One region of the Pullulanibacillus sp. KACC 23026 genome, then DNA from elsewhere that is predicted to be linked to it. Evidence: predicted binding sites of a transcription regulator. Region 1 holds the regulator's gene; each other region holds the start of a gene.
The links. The regulator Rex, encoded in region 1, represses fermentation and respiration genes when NADH is low (regulators of the CRP and FNR family bind a similar motif). The targets are predictions, from matches to a motif close to TTGTGAAATATTTCACAA.
Positions count from the first base shown of each region.

Region 2: PU629_RS18380 (cytochrome c oxidase subunit II) is a predicted target of Rex. The motif match lies at 1,905-1,922, and genes of this name have one in related genera.
Region 3: PU629_RS10640 (L-lactate dehydrogenase) is a predicted target of Rex. The motif match lies at 2,173-2,190, and genes of this name have one in related genera.
Region 4: PU629_RS12670 (DoxX family membrane protein) is a predicted target of Rex. The motif match lies at 2,003-2,020, and genes of this name have one in related genera.

Region 1 covers NZ_CP119107.1:4,479,633-4,483,851, reverse strand. Annotated here, with positions in the region: gene PU629_RS20795 (ABC transporter ATP-binding protein) at 1-1,006, opposite strand, end outside; gene moaC (cyclic pyranopterin monophosphate synthase MoaC) at 1,568-2,053, shown strand; gene PU629_RS20785 (redox-sensing transcriptional repressor Rex) at 2,072-2,719, shown strand; gene PU629_RS20780 (twin-arginine translocase TatA/TatE family subunit) at 2,721-2,897, shown strand; gene tatC (twin-arginine translocase subunit TatC) at 2,897-3,640, shown strand; gene map (type I methionyl aminopeptidase) at 4,105-4,219, shown strand, end outside.
Region 2 covers NZ_CP119107.1:3,968,131-3,972,349, forward strand. Annotated here, with positions in the region: gene PU629_RS18365 (Crp/Fnr family transcriptional regulator) at 325-1,008, opposite strand; gene PU629_RS18370 (ferredoxin family protein) at 1,064-1,303, opposite strand; gene PU629_RS18375 (DUF2249 domain-containing protein) at 1,343-1,519, opposite strand; gene PU629_RS18380 (cytochrome c oxidase subunit II) at 2,053-2,991, shown strand; gene PU629_RS18385 (cbb3-type cytochrome c oxidase subunit I) at 3,034-4,219, shown strand, end outside.
Region 3 covers NZ_CP119107.1:2,265,674-2,269,892, forward strand. Annotated here, with positions in the region: gene PU629_RS10635 (EAL domain-containing protein) at 1-2,105, shown strand, start outside; gene PU629_RS10640 (L-lactate dehydrogenase) at 2,282-3,214, shown strand; gene PU629_RS10645 (DUF4230 domain-containing protein) at 3,267-3,998, opposite strand.
Region 4 covers NZ_CP119107.1:2,721,351-2,725,569, reverse strand. Annotated here, with positions in the region: gene deoC (deoxyribose-phosphate aldolase) at 1-575, shown strand, start outside; gene PU629_RS12675 (NupC/NupG family nucleoside CNT transporter) at 656-1,837, shown strand; gene PU629_RS12670 (DoxX family membrane protein) at 2,100-2,627, shown strand; gene hpf (ribosome hibernation-promoting factor, HPF/YfiA family) at 2,790-3,329, shown strand; gene PU629_RS12660 (ABC transporter substrate-binding protein) at 3,649-4,219, shown strand, end outside.

The DNA of each region.
Region 1 (4,219 bases):
AGCCAATCGCCAAATCTTGGACCATTAGGACATCATTTCCGCTTTGCTTTTCAATTTGGAATGAAAAAGCAGCTGATTTCTCTTGACCAGGTCGATCCAATAGCGTAATCTTCTCCAACTGTTTCCGGCGGCTTTGAGCCCGTTTTGTTGTCGAGGCCCTCGCAATATTACGCTGAACAAAGTCCTCTAGTTTCGCGACTTCCTTTTGCTGCTTTTCAAAAGCTTGCATGTCTCTTTCGAAGTCTAGAGCCTTTTGGTTCAGATAAGCTGAGTAGTTGCCGTGATACTTGGTGGCGGAATGGTTCGAAATCTCAAAGACCTTTCCAACGATTTTATCGAGAAAATAACGGTCGTGTGAGACAATAAGAATAGCACCTGGATAATGCTGAAGATAATTTTCCAGCCATGTTAAAGTATCAATGTCCAAGTGGTTGGTCGGCTCGTCCAGTATTAAGAGATCCGGCTTGGTTAAAAGCAGGCGACCGAGTGAGAGGCGAGTTTTCTGTCCTCCAGAAAGCATGTGCACCTTAGTATCCTCAGGAAAATCTCCAAAGCCCAATCCATTCAGAACACTGTTAATTTCTGCTTGGTACGTATAGCCACCTCTATTTTGAAAATAGGTTTGTTTTTGGTCGTAAGTCTTCATCAATTGGTCAAACGCTTCTTGTGGCAGCGGCTCGGCCATTTTGAACTCCAGTTCGCGAAGTTCGTGTTCAAGCTGGATGACCTCTTTAAAGGCGTCTCTGAGCTCGTCCATTAAAGTTTTTTTAGAATCCAGGCGCATGTTTTGCTCAAGATAACCAATACTTGTTTCCTTTGGGATCATGATTTGGCCGGAATCATAAGACATTTGTCCAGCGATGATTTTCAGAAGTGTTGATTTCCCACTTCCATTTCTCCCGACCAAAGCCACGCGTTCGCCTGTTTGGACTTCAATGTGTATATTCGATAAAATAAGATCAGTTCCAAAAGATTTTGTTAATTGATGAGTTTGTAATAGAATCAAAGGAATCACCCCTAGCTTCTACTAGTTTAGCCGATTCTTTAATCCCATGGCAATCCTTCTACTTGAAGTTCCTCTGTGAGTTATCTTCAAAGCTTAGCGCCGTGCGGGATTGCCCCGAGGAAGCTTACATCGAAGCATTTGCATGTAGACGTAGGGGCAGCGGCCAATTACATAAATTGAATAGATAACTTTTGCTTGAAGGTAGCTTCGTGCAGGCTTGCTTATAACCTCATTCTTTTGAAAAAAGGTTATAAGCACAATAAGTTGTCGTAAGTGGATAGACAAATGTTTAATAGAAGAAGGCCAAACGTATAGGAGTTCTTATAACCTCATTCTTTCGGCAAAAGGTTATAAGCACAGATGGTTGCTGAGAGCGGATTGATGCAGAGGCTTTTACGTGTTGACTTGCGCCGGGGAACTTGCATCTAAGCTCATGCTACTGGGTGCAGGCTAGCCGTCTAAGGCATCCAAATTATTTAAATTTTTTCAGCACCCTTTGGTCTTGCCATTGGAAAAGACAGACCAAGGGACTCGTGATATAGTTGAGAGGAAGAGGAAAAAGTGTCGGATTTAACGCATATAAATGAACAGGGACGGGCCAAAATGGTCGATGTCTCTGATAAAGAAGAAACGCGCCGTATGGCGGTGGCGTGCTCAAGTATTCAGGTGAATCAAGAGATTTATGAAGCAATCAATCAAGGCACGATCAAAAAAGGGGATGTCCTTGCGGTTGCACAGGTGGCGGGGATTATGGCAGCGAAGAACACCTCACAGATTATCCCAATGTGTCACCCGCTGATGCTTTCAGGGGTCGATCTTTTCTTTTATTGGGATGACAAGGAGGCATATTTACTCCGGATTGAAGCGACTGTGAAAAACAAGGGGGCAACGGGTGTGGAAATGGAGGCCCTTACGGCTGCAACCACAGCGGCCCTTACAATTTATGACATGTGTAAAGCACTTGATAAAAGCATGGTGATTGGTCCGACTTATCTTCAAAGTAAATCAGGGGGAAAAAGCGGCGATTATCAGAGAGAAACCAATTAAATTGCCGGGAGGTAGAACATGGTACAAGAGAAAATTCCTCAGGCAACCGCAAAGCGCCTGCCGCTTTATTATCGGTTTTTGCAGCATTTGTCTGAGTCGGGGAGACGGCGGATTTCATCTTCGGAGTTAAGTGAACTGGTCAAGATTGATTCGGCAACCATTCGCCGTGATCTTTCTTACCTTGGTGCCCTGGGGAAGAAGGGCTATGGCTACAATGTAGAAAGACTTTTAACCTTTCTTCGTGGAAAGCTTGACCAGGACGAGCTGACAAAGGTAATGCTGATTGGGGTTGGAAACTTAGGAACAGCCCTACTCAAATATAATTTTTTGAAAAATAACAATTCTAAAATTGTAGTCGCTTATGATACCGATTATAATAAAGTTGGGACCTTAATAGGCGGAACACCCATCCGTCATGTCGATCAGTTAAAAACGGATAACTTGGACGATATTCAAGTCGCTATTCTTACCGTTCCACAAGAGGCGGCCCAAAAAGTGGCAGACCAGCTCCTCCGAACGGGAGTGACTGGCGTACTTAACTTCACACCTGTCCGATTATCTTTACCTGATCGAATCCGTATTCATCATATTGATCTGGCGGTTGAACTTCAAACTTTAATTTATTTCTTAAAGAATTATCCTATTGATGACGAGGGAGGTGACTAATATGGGTCTTGGTGCGGGCAGTATTGCTTTAATTGCGATCGTAGCTCTTATTATATTTGGACCAAAAAAACTTCCTGAATTCGGAAAGGCAGCTGGAAATACGCTGCGTGAATTTCGTAATGCAACTAAAGGGATTGTCGATGAAGATGACGTAAAAGAGAAGCAGGATGATCGCTGATGCAAGATACTTCTATGAGTGTGACCGAACACCTTGAAGAGCTCAGGAAACGGTTGATTGTAAGCGCCATCGGTTTCGCTGTCTCTTTTGGCATTGGTTTTTTCTTGGCAAAGCCGCTGATCATCTATCTTCAGCACATTAAAGCTGCCGATCATATTCAAATGAATTATTTTCGGGTGACCGATCCCTTTAATATTTACATGCAAATGGCCTTTGTTATTGGAATTATATTAGTTTCGCCGCTCCTCCTTTACCAGTTGTGGGCATTTGTGAGCCCTGGGCTTTATAAAAACGAGCGCCGGGTTACTTTATCTTACATTCCCATTATGATCGTTCTTTTCTTAGCAGGTGTGGCTTTTTCATTTTATGTATTGTTCCCTTATGTGCTGCATTTCATGGGAACGCTCAGCAGTTCTTTACATATTACAAGCGTCATCGGGATCAATGAATATTTTCATTTTTTAATTCAGATTACGCTGCCGTTTGGCCTTGTATTCGAGCTGCCCGTATTGGTGATGTTTTTAACACGTCTCGGTATTATTACACCTTTTTTTCTTACTAAAATAAGAAAATATGCTTATTTTGTTTTGCTCGTTGTTGCAGGGTTAATCACCCCGCCAGACGTTATGTCACAGTTGATCGTCATGGTGCCGCTAGTAATTTTGTACGAAATAAGCGTTCTTATATCGAGATATACATTTAATCAATCATTAAAACGAATGGCTAGCCACGATGAATCCTGATCGTGGTTTTTATTTTTTTTAATAAGGTGACACCACTTTTTGGATCTTTTCTATTTCTAAAGGACACATGGGCATAAATTCCCAAATCTTGACTTGTCAGCTGTGCTAAAAATCCTTGATTAAAGATAGAGATTTTGCGCAAGCCAGCACGAACAACTATCCAAAGATGACAAATTCATGATGGGCTTTCAAGTAGTAGGCTCGTTACAGCTGACGAGGAGAACCGCACCCAAAGAGGGGAGCGCCGTTTTAATTATTTTCGATTCTGCCAGTCCTTTCGCTCATAATTATTTGAGCCTGGGTGACTATAATTGGTATGATAAGAGGGTAGCGTTTCACATATACGATGAACAAAGAATAGACTGCTTTAATCTTGAGTATTAGCGAAGAAATCTCCATATAGTTTAGGGATGGCGGTTAGCTGTGAACGTTCAGGAAGCATTGCAGAGAATAGGAGGTCTGACATGATTCAATTAAAGTCAGCAAATGAAATAGAGAAGATGAGGGAAGCAGGCGTCTTGCTTGCAAGCGTTCATAAAGAAATCAAAAAAATGATCAAACCAGGCATCACCACGCAAG
Region 2 (4,219 bases), 510 kb from region 1:
TCTAAACAATCAGCAGATGCCACCTGTACAAAGACTGGCAGCAGGACCTCCTCTACTTCCCGCAAATGCTCTATAGACTATTTGCTGTCCGCAACTCCTAGCTTGGTTAACTTTAAGAACTACAACAAGTGCATAATGTTGGTGATGGAACAATGAGATCAGTGCTTCATGTCTTTTTACTAACCTTTAACAATAGGATTCTCTATTGGAAGAGATCATTTTTTGTTCAATACCTTAAAAGCCTAGTGTCCTTCTATTCATCTTATTGAAACGCGAGAACCGTCCCCGTGTCTCATTCGTGTCTCAGTGTCTCATTCCCGTGTCTCATTTTAACGTTTGTTTCAATCCTTCAAGGTCTATTATTTTTATTTTTCTTTTGTTTATTTCAAGCAGGCCCTCTTTTTTGAATTGATTAAATATTCTATTAATCGTTTCGCGTGAAGACCCGACCATATTTGCAAAATCCTGATTCGTAATGGGGGCATTAAGTATGAGCATTCCATCTTCACTTCGATCACTTTCACTGGCTAACCTTATTAGTGTATTAACTGTACGATGGTAAACATCGTCAGAAATAAGTTCTTGAATCCGTTGAGTGAGTGCTTGAATCTTTTGCCCTAAGATTTTCATCACCTTTAGGGCAATTCCAGGTCTTTCTATTAATAGCGCATTGAACTCTTCAATTTGTATCATCACTAACTGTGCTTTTACAACAGCCTCAGCTGTTGCCGGATAGGGACTGTCATCAAAAAATCCCACATGTGGAAACATGTCTCCGGGATATAAAAGAGAGATCAATTGCTCCTTTCCATTTGAATCCAGCTTAAATGTTTTAATGGTCCCTTTTTGAATGAAATAGACCGCTTCCCTTTTCTCGCCTTCCATAAATATATAACTTTTCTTCTCATAATCGCGAAGGATTGAAATGGTCTCAACTTGTGCTAGTTCATAGGTAGTTAATTCCGAGAAAATGGGAATTGATTTTAGTAAGGCTGTTTGATCGCTCACATCTTACCTCCTCCTCAAGTAAAAGTAGGAATACCTTATATTAATTCATTATTTTTTATCTGCCTTGGAAAAAATCTCTATTTAATTGAATATACTTCTCTTCCTCACCTGGAACTTCTTCTTCTGGATAAATGGCTTCAACAGGGCAGACTGCCTCACACGCTCCACAATCTATACAAATTTCTGGGTCAATGTAATACATATCCTTGCCTTCTTCTATACAATCAACAGGGCAAACCTGGACACATTCAGCTGCCTTTTCTCCAATACATGGTGAAGTAATAACAAAAGCCAATTTGCAATTCCTCCTTACTATTATTAATTTTATCTCCCCTTACTTCAGCTTCTTAATTGCAACTCTCCAAATTTCCGGACCTTCTTCAAGATATTCCCACTCGAAAGCACCTGGTCTTTCAATCTTAAATTCGTAAAAAAGCGGTTTGGGGTTGTGATCATGTATCAATTCCATATATGTTCCTGGATTCAATGCCTCAAATGTTTCCAATATCATTCGATGTTTATCTCTTGAAGGATAATCAGGGGCATTTACTCGAGCTGTAAAGATAGGCTCAACCAAAATATCACTTCCTATAAGAAAAATCTAATCAGTATTTCTACTGATTGCTTTTATTAAAAGTACACCTTTAGCCTAAGTTACTTGATTGACCTTGTCTGTGATAGAAATCACGTTTCCTAATAAACCCTCTTGAAGCTCAAGAACACCATTAGAGTCAGGAAAATAATGAACTAACCATTTCCTTTCATTAGAAAATGATCGGTGAACTCACCGATTAAAATGTGTCACTTCTATTATCTGCACTAGTTTTTTTAGAAAAGTGAACAAAAAGTGACAGACCGTATGTCGAAATATGAACGGTCTGTGAACTTTACATTAATTGTGATCTATATCACACAGAGCCAAGCTTGAAAGTTCGTAAAATGGGGAGGCAGGAAAAGGGTAAGTAAGAAGGATTGTCAGATAGAAACTATCCGTACCATCCAATACCTTTTTCAAATCACCTAAACAAGAAGGGGGAAATTGTAATGCCAAAGACATTCCGTCGTGGGATCCTTGGCGTGCTTTTCACGGCTCTAAGTCTTTTCCTATTATCGGGCTGCAGTTCAAAATATCCAGTCCTTGATCCTGCCGGTCCTGTCGCTAAAGAAGAGCTTCATCTCATTGAATTATCTGCTTTGCTCTGTTTAATTGTCGTTTTACCGGTCATTATTCTCTTATTTGTCATTATCGCCAAATACCGAGATCGCCCTAATCGGAAAGCAAAGTATCAACCTGAATGGGCAGAAAGTGCTAAGCTCGAGTTAATTTGGTGGTCCATTCCAATTATTATCATTATCATTCTTGGTACTTTTACAGCACGTTCTATCTTTCATTTGCAACAACCAGTAACTTCTGCAAGCGATGGAACAAAGGCTAAGGCACCAATAACAATTGAAGTGACATCAATGGCATGGAAATGGGTCTTTATGTACCCTGGGCAAGGTGTTGCTACGGTTAATACGCTGGAGATCCCGACTGATCGTCCTGTTCAATTTGTATTAACAACTGATGGACCAATGAACACATTATGGATCCCAAGCCTTGGCGGGCAGGAAATGACGATGCCTGGTATGGCTATGCGTTTATGGCTTCAAGCCGATAAAGCAGGTACTTATATTGGTAAAGGCGGGAACTTCTCTGGAAAAGGCTTTGCCGATATGTCCTTTAAAGTTCACGCAGTTAGTCAAAATGATTTTGACAAATGGGTATCTAATGTCAAAAATTCTTCACCCAAAATGACTACGTCCACTTATAACAAATTAACGAAGCATAATGTTGTCGGTGTTTCGACTTATTCATCGTATCCAAAATCAATCTACACGAAAACGATTGAGGAGTATGGCGGAAAAGACATGAAAGACTGGATGATTAATGGAACAGACCCGTCTTCAATGCCAAGTATGTCCGGCAACTCTGGAATGTAAGTTTTTATTTATTTTTTCCACTTAACTATAAGGAGGATTCATATGTCTAGTCTTGAGGACTTCGCCTCACACTTTTTTGTGACCGGTGAACCTATGATTTATATGGCAGATGTCGCAATTGTTCTTGTTACGCTTGGCATCATTTTCACGCTTACCTTCCTAAAAAAATGGAAATGGTTATGGCGTGAATGGATTACAACAGTTGACCATAAAAAAATTGGGATTATGTATTTGATTTGCGCACTTTTAATGTTCTTTAGAGGTGGGATGGATGCCCTTCTTATGAGAACGCAATTAGCTTTACCAGATCTTAAGTTTCTAGATCCACAACACTATGATGAAATTTTTACAACTCATGGTACAATCATGATTCTTTTCATGGCGATGCCATTCATTTTTTCCGTATTCAATATTGCTGTTCCGCTTCAAATTGGAGCACGTGACGTCGCATTTCCTTATTTAAATGCCGTCAGTTTTTGGTTGTTCTTCTTCGGTGCTATGCTCTTTAACCTATCCTTCGTAATTGGAGGTTCACCAGATGCCGGCTGGATCAGCTATCCACCGTTAACTGAATTAGGCTTTGACCCAGGCCCTGGTGAAAATTACTATTTACTAGCTATTTCAATTTCAGGAATAGGCAGTATTGCAACTGGTATTAACTTTATTGTCACCATTTTAAAAATGCGTGCACCTGGCATGTCTCTGATGAAAATGCCGCTCTTTAGCTGGTCTGTTCTGTCAGCAAGTATCGTTGTTATCTTTGCTTTCCCTGCATTAACAATTGCCTTGGCTCTCTTATTATTTGATCGTTTGTTTGGAACCCATTTCTTTACAATGACCCACGGCGGAAGTCCAATGATGTTCGTTAACCTGTTCTGGCTATGGGGGCATCCTGAGGTTTACATTGTAGTTCTGCCTGCTTTTGGTATTTACTCTGAGGTCGTTGCCGCTTTCTCGAAAAAACGAGTATTTGGTTACGCATCAATGGTCACATCACTCATGATCATTGCAGTAATTAACTATCTCGTTTGGGCTCACCACTTCTTTATCATGGGGGCAGGTGCTGGGGTTAACACTTATTTTGCCATCGCATCTATGATTATTGCGATTCCAACTGGTGTTAAAATCTTCAACTGGTTATTTACTATGTACCGAGGAAAAATCCAGTTTACACTTCCAATGCTATGGACGATTGCTTTTATTCCGTGTTTCGCGATTGGCGGTTCTA
Region 3 (4,219 bases), 2.2 Mb from region 1:
TCCCTAATTTATCCACTTGGTTTATGATTGTAAGTCTTCCTGTTGGACTCGCGATTGACGCTACTTTCTTGCACTTTAGCCTATCGGTTGGGGTCATGGGAATATTATATGTGATGACTTTTGTTCTGAAATCAAAACCTTTGGAGCCTGTTGGTTTTGGACTATCTCTTTTACTATCCCTTTTAGGAATGGACCTTTACCAATACGGAATGACTGCTTATACATGGGAGAGTGCTTTTTTTCTTATTCTTTTCATGCTTATAACGACCTTTATTCTTACAAAAAAGAATAGGTTAATAGGGATTGTTTGGAGTCTTATGTTAAGTGCAGTGATGGAGTTACTAACGGGCTTCGTCTATCATTTTCGCTTGGATTGCCTCGCGGTGACTTTAATGACTGCTGTTATGTCTGGATTATATGTCACCTATCGTTCCTTACACGAAAAACAAGTGAAGGACACGAGTGAGGCTGTTTTATATGATTCTCTTACCAATGCGCTTACACGACGCGGCCTACAAGCATGGCTTGAGTCCAGCAGGTCGAGAGGAGACGATAAGGGAATTATTGTCTTTTGTGATTTAGATAATTTTAAGTGGATTAATGATACATGGGGACATGAAGCAGGCGATCAAGTTTTAATCGAATTTGTTAAAAGGATCAGTCACGGCTTAAGAACGTGCGATACCATTGCTCGTTTTGGCGGGGATGAATATCAACTTTGGCTGCCTATGAAGGAAATCGGTGCTGCTAAGGCGATCGTCGAAAGATTGCATGTTCTTGCGACACAAACCCCTTATAAAGTGACTCCAGATGAAACGGAATTAAAGATCGGTGTCTCGATGGGATGGACCTTTGGAGAGTTCACTCAAGAGAGAGCTAACGACGCGGATTTTGCTTTATTAGAGGCAAAGAGACTCGGTAAAAATCGGATCTGTGAATTATCCGATTCAGACACGACAACTCGAACCAAGTCATTTAGAGGAGATGAGGATCCTCATTTATATTGGCTGAAAAATATTGCCCAATCTCTGTGGAGTGATGCACACTATCCGTTTGTCTTAACGGATAAAACAGGACGGATTCTTTTCGCAAACAACGCCTATGAATTTCTTGTAGGAAAGTCGTTAGCCGAATTATTAGGAAATAAGCCGGGTATGAATAGTGCTATGAAGACACCTCCAGCTGTGTATTCAAACATGTGGTCTCATCTATCTAATGGTTTGCCATGGAGTGGTTGTTTATTAAATCGGAGAGAAGACGGTAATGAGTGGTGGGAGATTTCAGAGCTCTTTCCGATTAAACTTTCAGGACAAATCATTGGTTATTGGGGGTTGGTTCAAGAATTAACACAAGCTAAGTTTCCACCTTCTCCCATTCCAACCGATTATAACTATAAATGGCATGGCGACATTGATTGGGCTTTCCAACCGATTATTGATGTGAATGCCCATTCTACAATGGGTTATGAGGCGCTCGCTCGACCAAGGTGGGGAGAGGTCGATGTCATGCCAGATACCTTTTTTAAGATTGCTGAGAGTTTTAATTTTCGAATTAATGTTGATTGGGATTGCTTAGAGAGTTTATTAGACAAGCTTAAGACGATAGCCTGGCCAGAAGAGACACGGCTATTTGTGAATATTTATGCGGAAACCTTTAAAGATCAGAAACGATTAAAAGAGTGGTTAACCCGCTTCTTCAGCCAGCATCCAACCACAATATGTGTCCTTGAAATTTTAGAACGCGATGTCCACACGATTGAACGCAAGCAATGGAAGGACATTCAAAAAGAATTTCCATTGGTTGAGTTAGCTCAAGATGATTTTGGTAACGGGGAGCAAGATCTCATTCGATTGATTGAGACAAAGCCCAATTGGTTGAAGTTGGATCGAGAATGGGTTAATACCCTGTCCATTCATCCAGAAAGCCAATTCTTAATGTCTTCAATTGCTGCTTGGGTCAGAGCTGAGGGCATAAAGTTAATCATTGAAGGGATTGAAACGGGCGAACAATCGAAAGCCTATAAGGACATGGGGATTTACTATGAACAAGGTTATTATTGGAGTAAACCGATAAAGGATTTAGATCTTGCTACTTGTTCTGTTTGACTTGCGCCCCCTCATTGGTCAGAAGAACTAACTAGTGAGAAACTTAATATAAGCGGAACCTTATAAAGTGTGAGTTTCTTCACACTTTTTTTCTGATTGATTTGTTAAAGTGAAGTTGGAAATACTCATGATATTTAATAGTTTACATGTCACTTCTGCTAAAGGGGATTAGACTGATGAACGAAAAAGTGAACCGTGTTGTTATAATCGGAACAGGTGCGGTTGGATGCAGTTTCGCCTATTCTCTTATTAATCAAGGGGTTACAGAAGAGTTGGTCCTGGTTGATTTCAATACCAGAAAGGCAGAAGGTGAAGCCATGGATCTGAATCATGGCATGCCGTTTGCGCCTAAACCCGTTCGTGTCTGGAATGGTTCTTATGAGGATTGCAAGGAGGCAGATCTGGTCGTGATTACCGCTGGATTACCTCAAAAACCAGGTGAAACGCGTCTTCAATTAGTGGAGAAGAATACAAAGATTTTCAAAGATATTGTGAAACAGATCATGGACAGTGGGTTTAACGGGATTTTTCTCGTTGCCACGAATCCAGTGGATATCCTAACCTATGTGACATGGAAGGAATCAGGGCTTCCGAAAGAACGAGTGATCGGTTCAGGGACGGTATTAGATTCTTCCAGGCTTCGATATGAGGTCAGTCAATTAATAAAGGTAGATACACGTAATGTTCATGCTGTCATCATTGGTGAGCATGGGGATACGGAGCTTCCAGTTTGGAGTCATGCGACCATCGGTATTCAATCTCTTGAGGATAAAAAAGAGGTAACGAAGGATGCTTTAGAAGAAGTATTTGTCAATGTCCGAGATGCGGCTTACAACATTATTAACCGAAAAGGGGCCACTTTTTATGGAATTGGGATGTCTCTCGTGCGCATTACCAAAGCCATTCTCTTTAATGAGAACAGCCTCCTGACAGTTTCAGCTTACTTGGAAGGTCAATATGGTGAACGAGATGTGTATATCGGGGTACCCGCTATTGTGAACCGGTCAGGAGTCCGAGAGATCATCGAATTGGATCTTACTCCTGAGGAACAAGAAAAGTTTGGGCATTCAGTATCAGTCTTAAAGAACACCATGAAGCCAATTGTATAATTTAAAAACCTGTCTTCTGAAAATTGAAGACAGGTTTTTTTTTGCGCCCAAATTATTTGTAATTAATTTTAACTTGATATCCCAAATTTTTAAAGAAATCCTGTAGGGTAGTTTGTGCATTCGTTTCTGCGATTGTTAGTATCCCGGATTGAATGGCTTCTTTTTTAATTTTTTGAGAGGCGAGGTCTTCAAGCTGAACCTCTTCATCCGCTTTCACGTCATTTCGAAAAATGCCTTCACTTGAATAAGTTTGGACATTTTTAAAGTCAACAGCTGGATCCTCTAAGATTGTAGCATGCGGCAGCGTAATCTGAATCGATTTGTTTTTCTCATCAATAGCCACATCATTCTTAGAGACATGCTGTAAATCAACGCCTGCTGTCACGGTTGCCGGAACCACTAAGAAAACAGTTCGTTTCGTTCCAGGAAGATTAAATGAGATGTTCTTTCCAAATAATTTATTATCTTCTTTAGATAGAATGGTTTTAACTTGCTCCTGGGCAGTGGCTAATGTGGCAAGCTTTTGGATGCTTAGAACGGCTGTCCCGCTTTTTAGTGTCGCTTGCTTGCTCGCTTGGATATGCCAAACAAAGAAAAGGATAATTGCAAGAATCACACATACACTTAACGCAATGAACCATGTCTTCGCTAAAGCCATCCATCTAAAAGGATTAACCATTCGTTTAGGTTGTATCGCGAGTGTTGTTGCTGTTTCTGATTGAGAGCTCTGAAGCTGCTGGGCAATATATTTTAGATCTCTTTTGGAAAGTTTTCTTTCTCTCAAAATAATAGGTTCCTCCTTTGAACAGCCTTTTTTAGCTCATTAAAAATAGGAATGAAAATGATGGCTGTTTCTTTATCTAATAATCTATTATACGTGTATTCGACAAATTTCGTTTCAATAAATGAGAGATTTTGTGTCAATTTATTAGAGAATCTGGTCGTTTTCATTTGAAAATGGGGATCATCTATTGGCGGTAACTGAAGAGTTAATAGTGGGATTTT
Region 4 (4,219 bases), 1.8 Mb from region 1:
AATTTGCTTCAGTCTGCCTTAATCCAACTTGGGTGAAAACAGCTGCTGAATTCCTAAAAGACACACCTGAAGTAAAGGTGTGTACGGTAATTGGCTTCCCGCTTGGGGCTACCACATCAGAAGTAAAAGCCTTTGAAACCAAAAACGCGATCGAAAATGGGGCAAATGAAGTCGATATGGTCATTAATATCGGTGCTTTAAAAGATGGCCAATATGATCTTGTCGAAGAGGATATAAGGGCGGTCGTGAAGGCTGCAGAAGGAAAAGCTTTAACAAAAGTCATTATTGAAACCTGTCTTTTAACGGATGAAGAGAAAGTAAAAGCTTGTCAGCTGGCTGTCAAAGCAGGGGCTAATTTTGTTAAAACTTCGACTGGTTTTTCTACAGGCGGTGCAACGGTGGAAGATGTTAAGTTAATGAGAAAAACAGTAGGTCCGGAGATAGGTGTTAAGGCTTCTGGTGGTGTTAGAAGTTTGGCGGACGCAGAAGCAGTTGTGAATGCGGGCGCCAATCGAATTGGAGCGAGCTCAGGTGTGAAAATCATGAACGGCCAAGCTTCGTCCAGTTCTTATTAAGTCAAACCGTTTTTTTGTGAATTGTAAGGCCGTTATAAGCTGCAACTTAAGAGTTAGTACATCAATGGAGGATCGATTTGATGAAGTATGTAATTGCACTTGTTGGTTTACTTGTCGTTTTTGGACTTGCTTTTATTGCAAGTAACAATCGAAAAAATATTAAGATCAAGCCTGTTATTCTAATGATTATTATTCAAATTGTCTTGGCCTTTTTACTATTAAACACAACATTAGGCTATGCCTTAATCAAGGTCTTTGCTGATATATTTAATAAATTATTGGAATATGCAGATGCGGGTGTCTCCTTCGTATTTGCCGGCATTGCAAACAAAGGACAAGCACCATTTTTCCTCGATGTCCTCATGCCGATCGTGTTCATTTCGGTCTTAATTGGAATTTTCCAGTACTTGAAAATCTTGCCGTTTATCATGAAATGGATTGGCTTTGTTTTAAGTAAAGTCAATGGGATGGGGAAATTGGAATCTTACAACGCGATTGCTTCTGCAATGCTAGGGCAATCCGAAGTATTTATTACTGTGAAAAAACAACTGGGGTTATTGCCGGCCAATCGTTTGTATACCCTATGTGCATCCGCCATGTCAACGGTATCGATGTCCATTGTTGGTTCCTATATGACGATGATCCAACCTAAATATGTTGTAACCGCACTCGTCATTAATTTATTTGGCGGATTTATTATCAGTTCCATAATCAACCCTTACACAGTGGATCCTAATGAAGATATTTTGGACATTCAAGAAACTGAAAGGCAAAGCTTCTTTGAAATGTTAGGTGAATATATACTGGATGGATTTAAAGTCGCGATTATAGTTGGGGCGATGTTAATCGGATTTGTTGCCCTGATGGCTGCTATTAATGATGTTTTCAATTTAATTTTCCATATTACATTCCAGCAGCTATTAGGCTATATCTTCTCACCAGTTGCTGTCATTATGGGAGTTCCAATGTCAGAGGCAGTACAAGCAGGCGGTATTATGGCCGAGAAGCTTGTAACGAATGAGTTTGTGGCGATGATGGACCTTTCGAAAATGTCCAAATCGTTTGACCCGCGAACACTTGGCATTATTTCCGTCTTTCTTGTTTCTTTTGCTAACTTCTCATCGATTGGTATTATTGCCGGAGCCGTCAAAAGTCTCAATGAAAAAAACGGAAACGTCGTGGCTAAATTTGGCCTAAAACTCCTCTATGACGCAACCTTAGTAAGTGTCTTATCAGCTGTAATTGTAAGTATAGTTCTATAAGAAAAAACGAAAAACAATTTCTCAACTAAACAGGGGGAATTGTTTTTTTTTGTTGTGGAACGGTGTGGAACGCGGGGACGGTTCTCCCGTTTCAGAAACAGGAGAACCGTCCCCAAATTTCACACCCGCTTCCCAATCTGATTGCCACGGTTTTGTCAAAAAAGATTGTGAATAATATCACAAACTTATTACTAAGATAGGCGTAAATTAAAGTCAAGGAAGGAAATAAACCTTCCTACTAAATCAAAGGTTGGTGATCGTCATGATCGTCAAATTTTTAAGAGAAAATAAAATCGCTTCTTACCTTCTCCTAGTCCTAAGATTTTATATTGGGTACGAATGGATGAAGGCAGGTCTGGAAAAACTTACAGGTCAATTTGAAGCCAATGGATTTTTAATTGGAGCTATTAAAAAAGCAACGGGTGAAAACCCAGCTGTTCAGCATTGGTGGGCGAGCTTCTTAAATGGTGTAGCACTACCAAATGCCGGAATTTTTAACTTCCTAATCCCTTGGGGTGAATTCTTAGTCGGTCTTGGTTTAATCCTTGGTGGTTTAACAACCTTTGCCGCTCTCATGGGAGCTGTTATGAATTTCGCTTATATGTTATCTGGTACAACCAGTACGAACCCACAAATGGTCCTCTTAACCATGTTCATACTTGTTGCAGGGGCAAATGCAGGTAAATTAGGTTTAGATTATTATCTTCGCCAAATCTTAACATACGAAAAACTAGCCCACAAATTCCACACGAACAATCACCACCATCCTCACCTTGGGGGACATGTCTAACAGGAACGCAGGGACGGATCTCCTGTTTCATTTAAGAGTGGAACGCAGGGACGGATCTCCTGTTTCATTCAAAGCTGACCCGTTAAACGCGTAAATCTCTTGGTCAGACTTAACATTTTTACTCTAAAGCTTAAAGCTCTGCATTGATAGGAGGAAAACGTAATGACTATGATCATGCACTATAAAAATCTCCAATTGACAGATGGAATGAAGAAAACGATTGAGACAAAAATAAGCAAAATCGTGAACCAGTATTTAACGGAAACAGAAGCTATTCCTGTTCACATCAATTTGTCAGCCTTTAAGAAAAATCATTGCATAGAAGTGACTATTCCATTAGGTGATCTGACAATTCGCGCGGAAGAGACAACGAATGATCTATATAAATCCATTGATCTAGTTGAAGATAAGCTTAAACGGCAATTAAGAAAATATAAAACAAAAGTCAATCGAATTCGAAAAGAGCGTTTCGTTCAGGAACTGGAGCTAAATGATCGGTCAAAAGACCAAGAGAATGAGGAAATTGTTCGGATCAAACACTTTCAATTAAAACCAATGGATGTCGAAGAAGCTATTTTGCAAATGAATCTACTCGACCATAACTTTTTTGTTTTCCAAGATGCTGAAACAGAGCAGATGAGTATCGTCTATAAACGCAAACACGAGCAATATGGATTAATTACTTCTGAAGTCGCACAGTGAAACGCGGGGACGGATCTCCCGTTTCACCCCATTATCAAATCGATGATAGGCTAGTTAATATGGGGCGGTTCTCCTGTTTTTTGAAACGGGAGAACCGTCCCTCTGTTTCATGCCAGATTTGCCCGGTACATCAAGAATGGCAGGGGTTTCAGTGGGGCGCGGGTCTGATTTTTCGACAAAATAAGATTGTTAGATAATTTGACTAATTATTTTAAAAATTTCAGTTATTAAACTAAGCTAAAACTAGTTCAACCAAACTTTATTCGAAAGGGAGTTTTTAGAAGACGTTTATTTTAAGAGAGAAATGGGGCGAAACAGGATGAAGAAATATCTGATTCTATTAGTTGTTTTATTGCTAGTCTTTTTGCAGGGCTGTTCCTCTCAAACTTCTGGTACGACACAATCTAACATTAATAAAACTCTAGTTATTGGCATTGAATCTGAAGCTGATGTTCTTGATCCTGATCGTGCTGGAGGATGGGTCACTTATAGAATTAATAGGCAAATTCATGAAGGTCTACTGACTGAGGATTTGTCTGCGGCTTCCAAAAGTCAATCAGTTCCCCCGCTAAAACCAAGCTTAGCAACCTCCTGGGATGTTTCGAAAGATGGTCTCCATTATACTTTTCATTTGAGAAAAAATGTCAAATTTCAAGACGGCACGCCTTTTAATGCTCAAGCCGTTGAATTCAATTTCAGAAGACTCATCGATAAGAATTTTAAATACTATGATCAACGAAGTGCCAGCAATTTGACTAATACGGTTAGTGATATTAAGAGCATGAAACTCATTGATGATAACACCATTGAATTCACTATGAAAAAACCATTTTCCGCCTTTTTGAGAATGTTAGCCGGTTCCAGTCAAGTCGCTATGATTAGCCCGACAG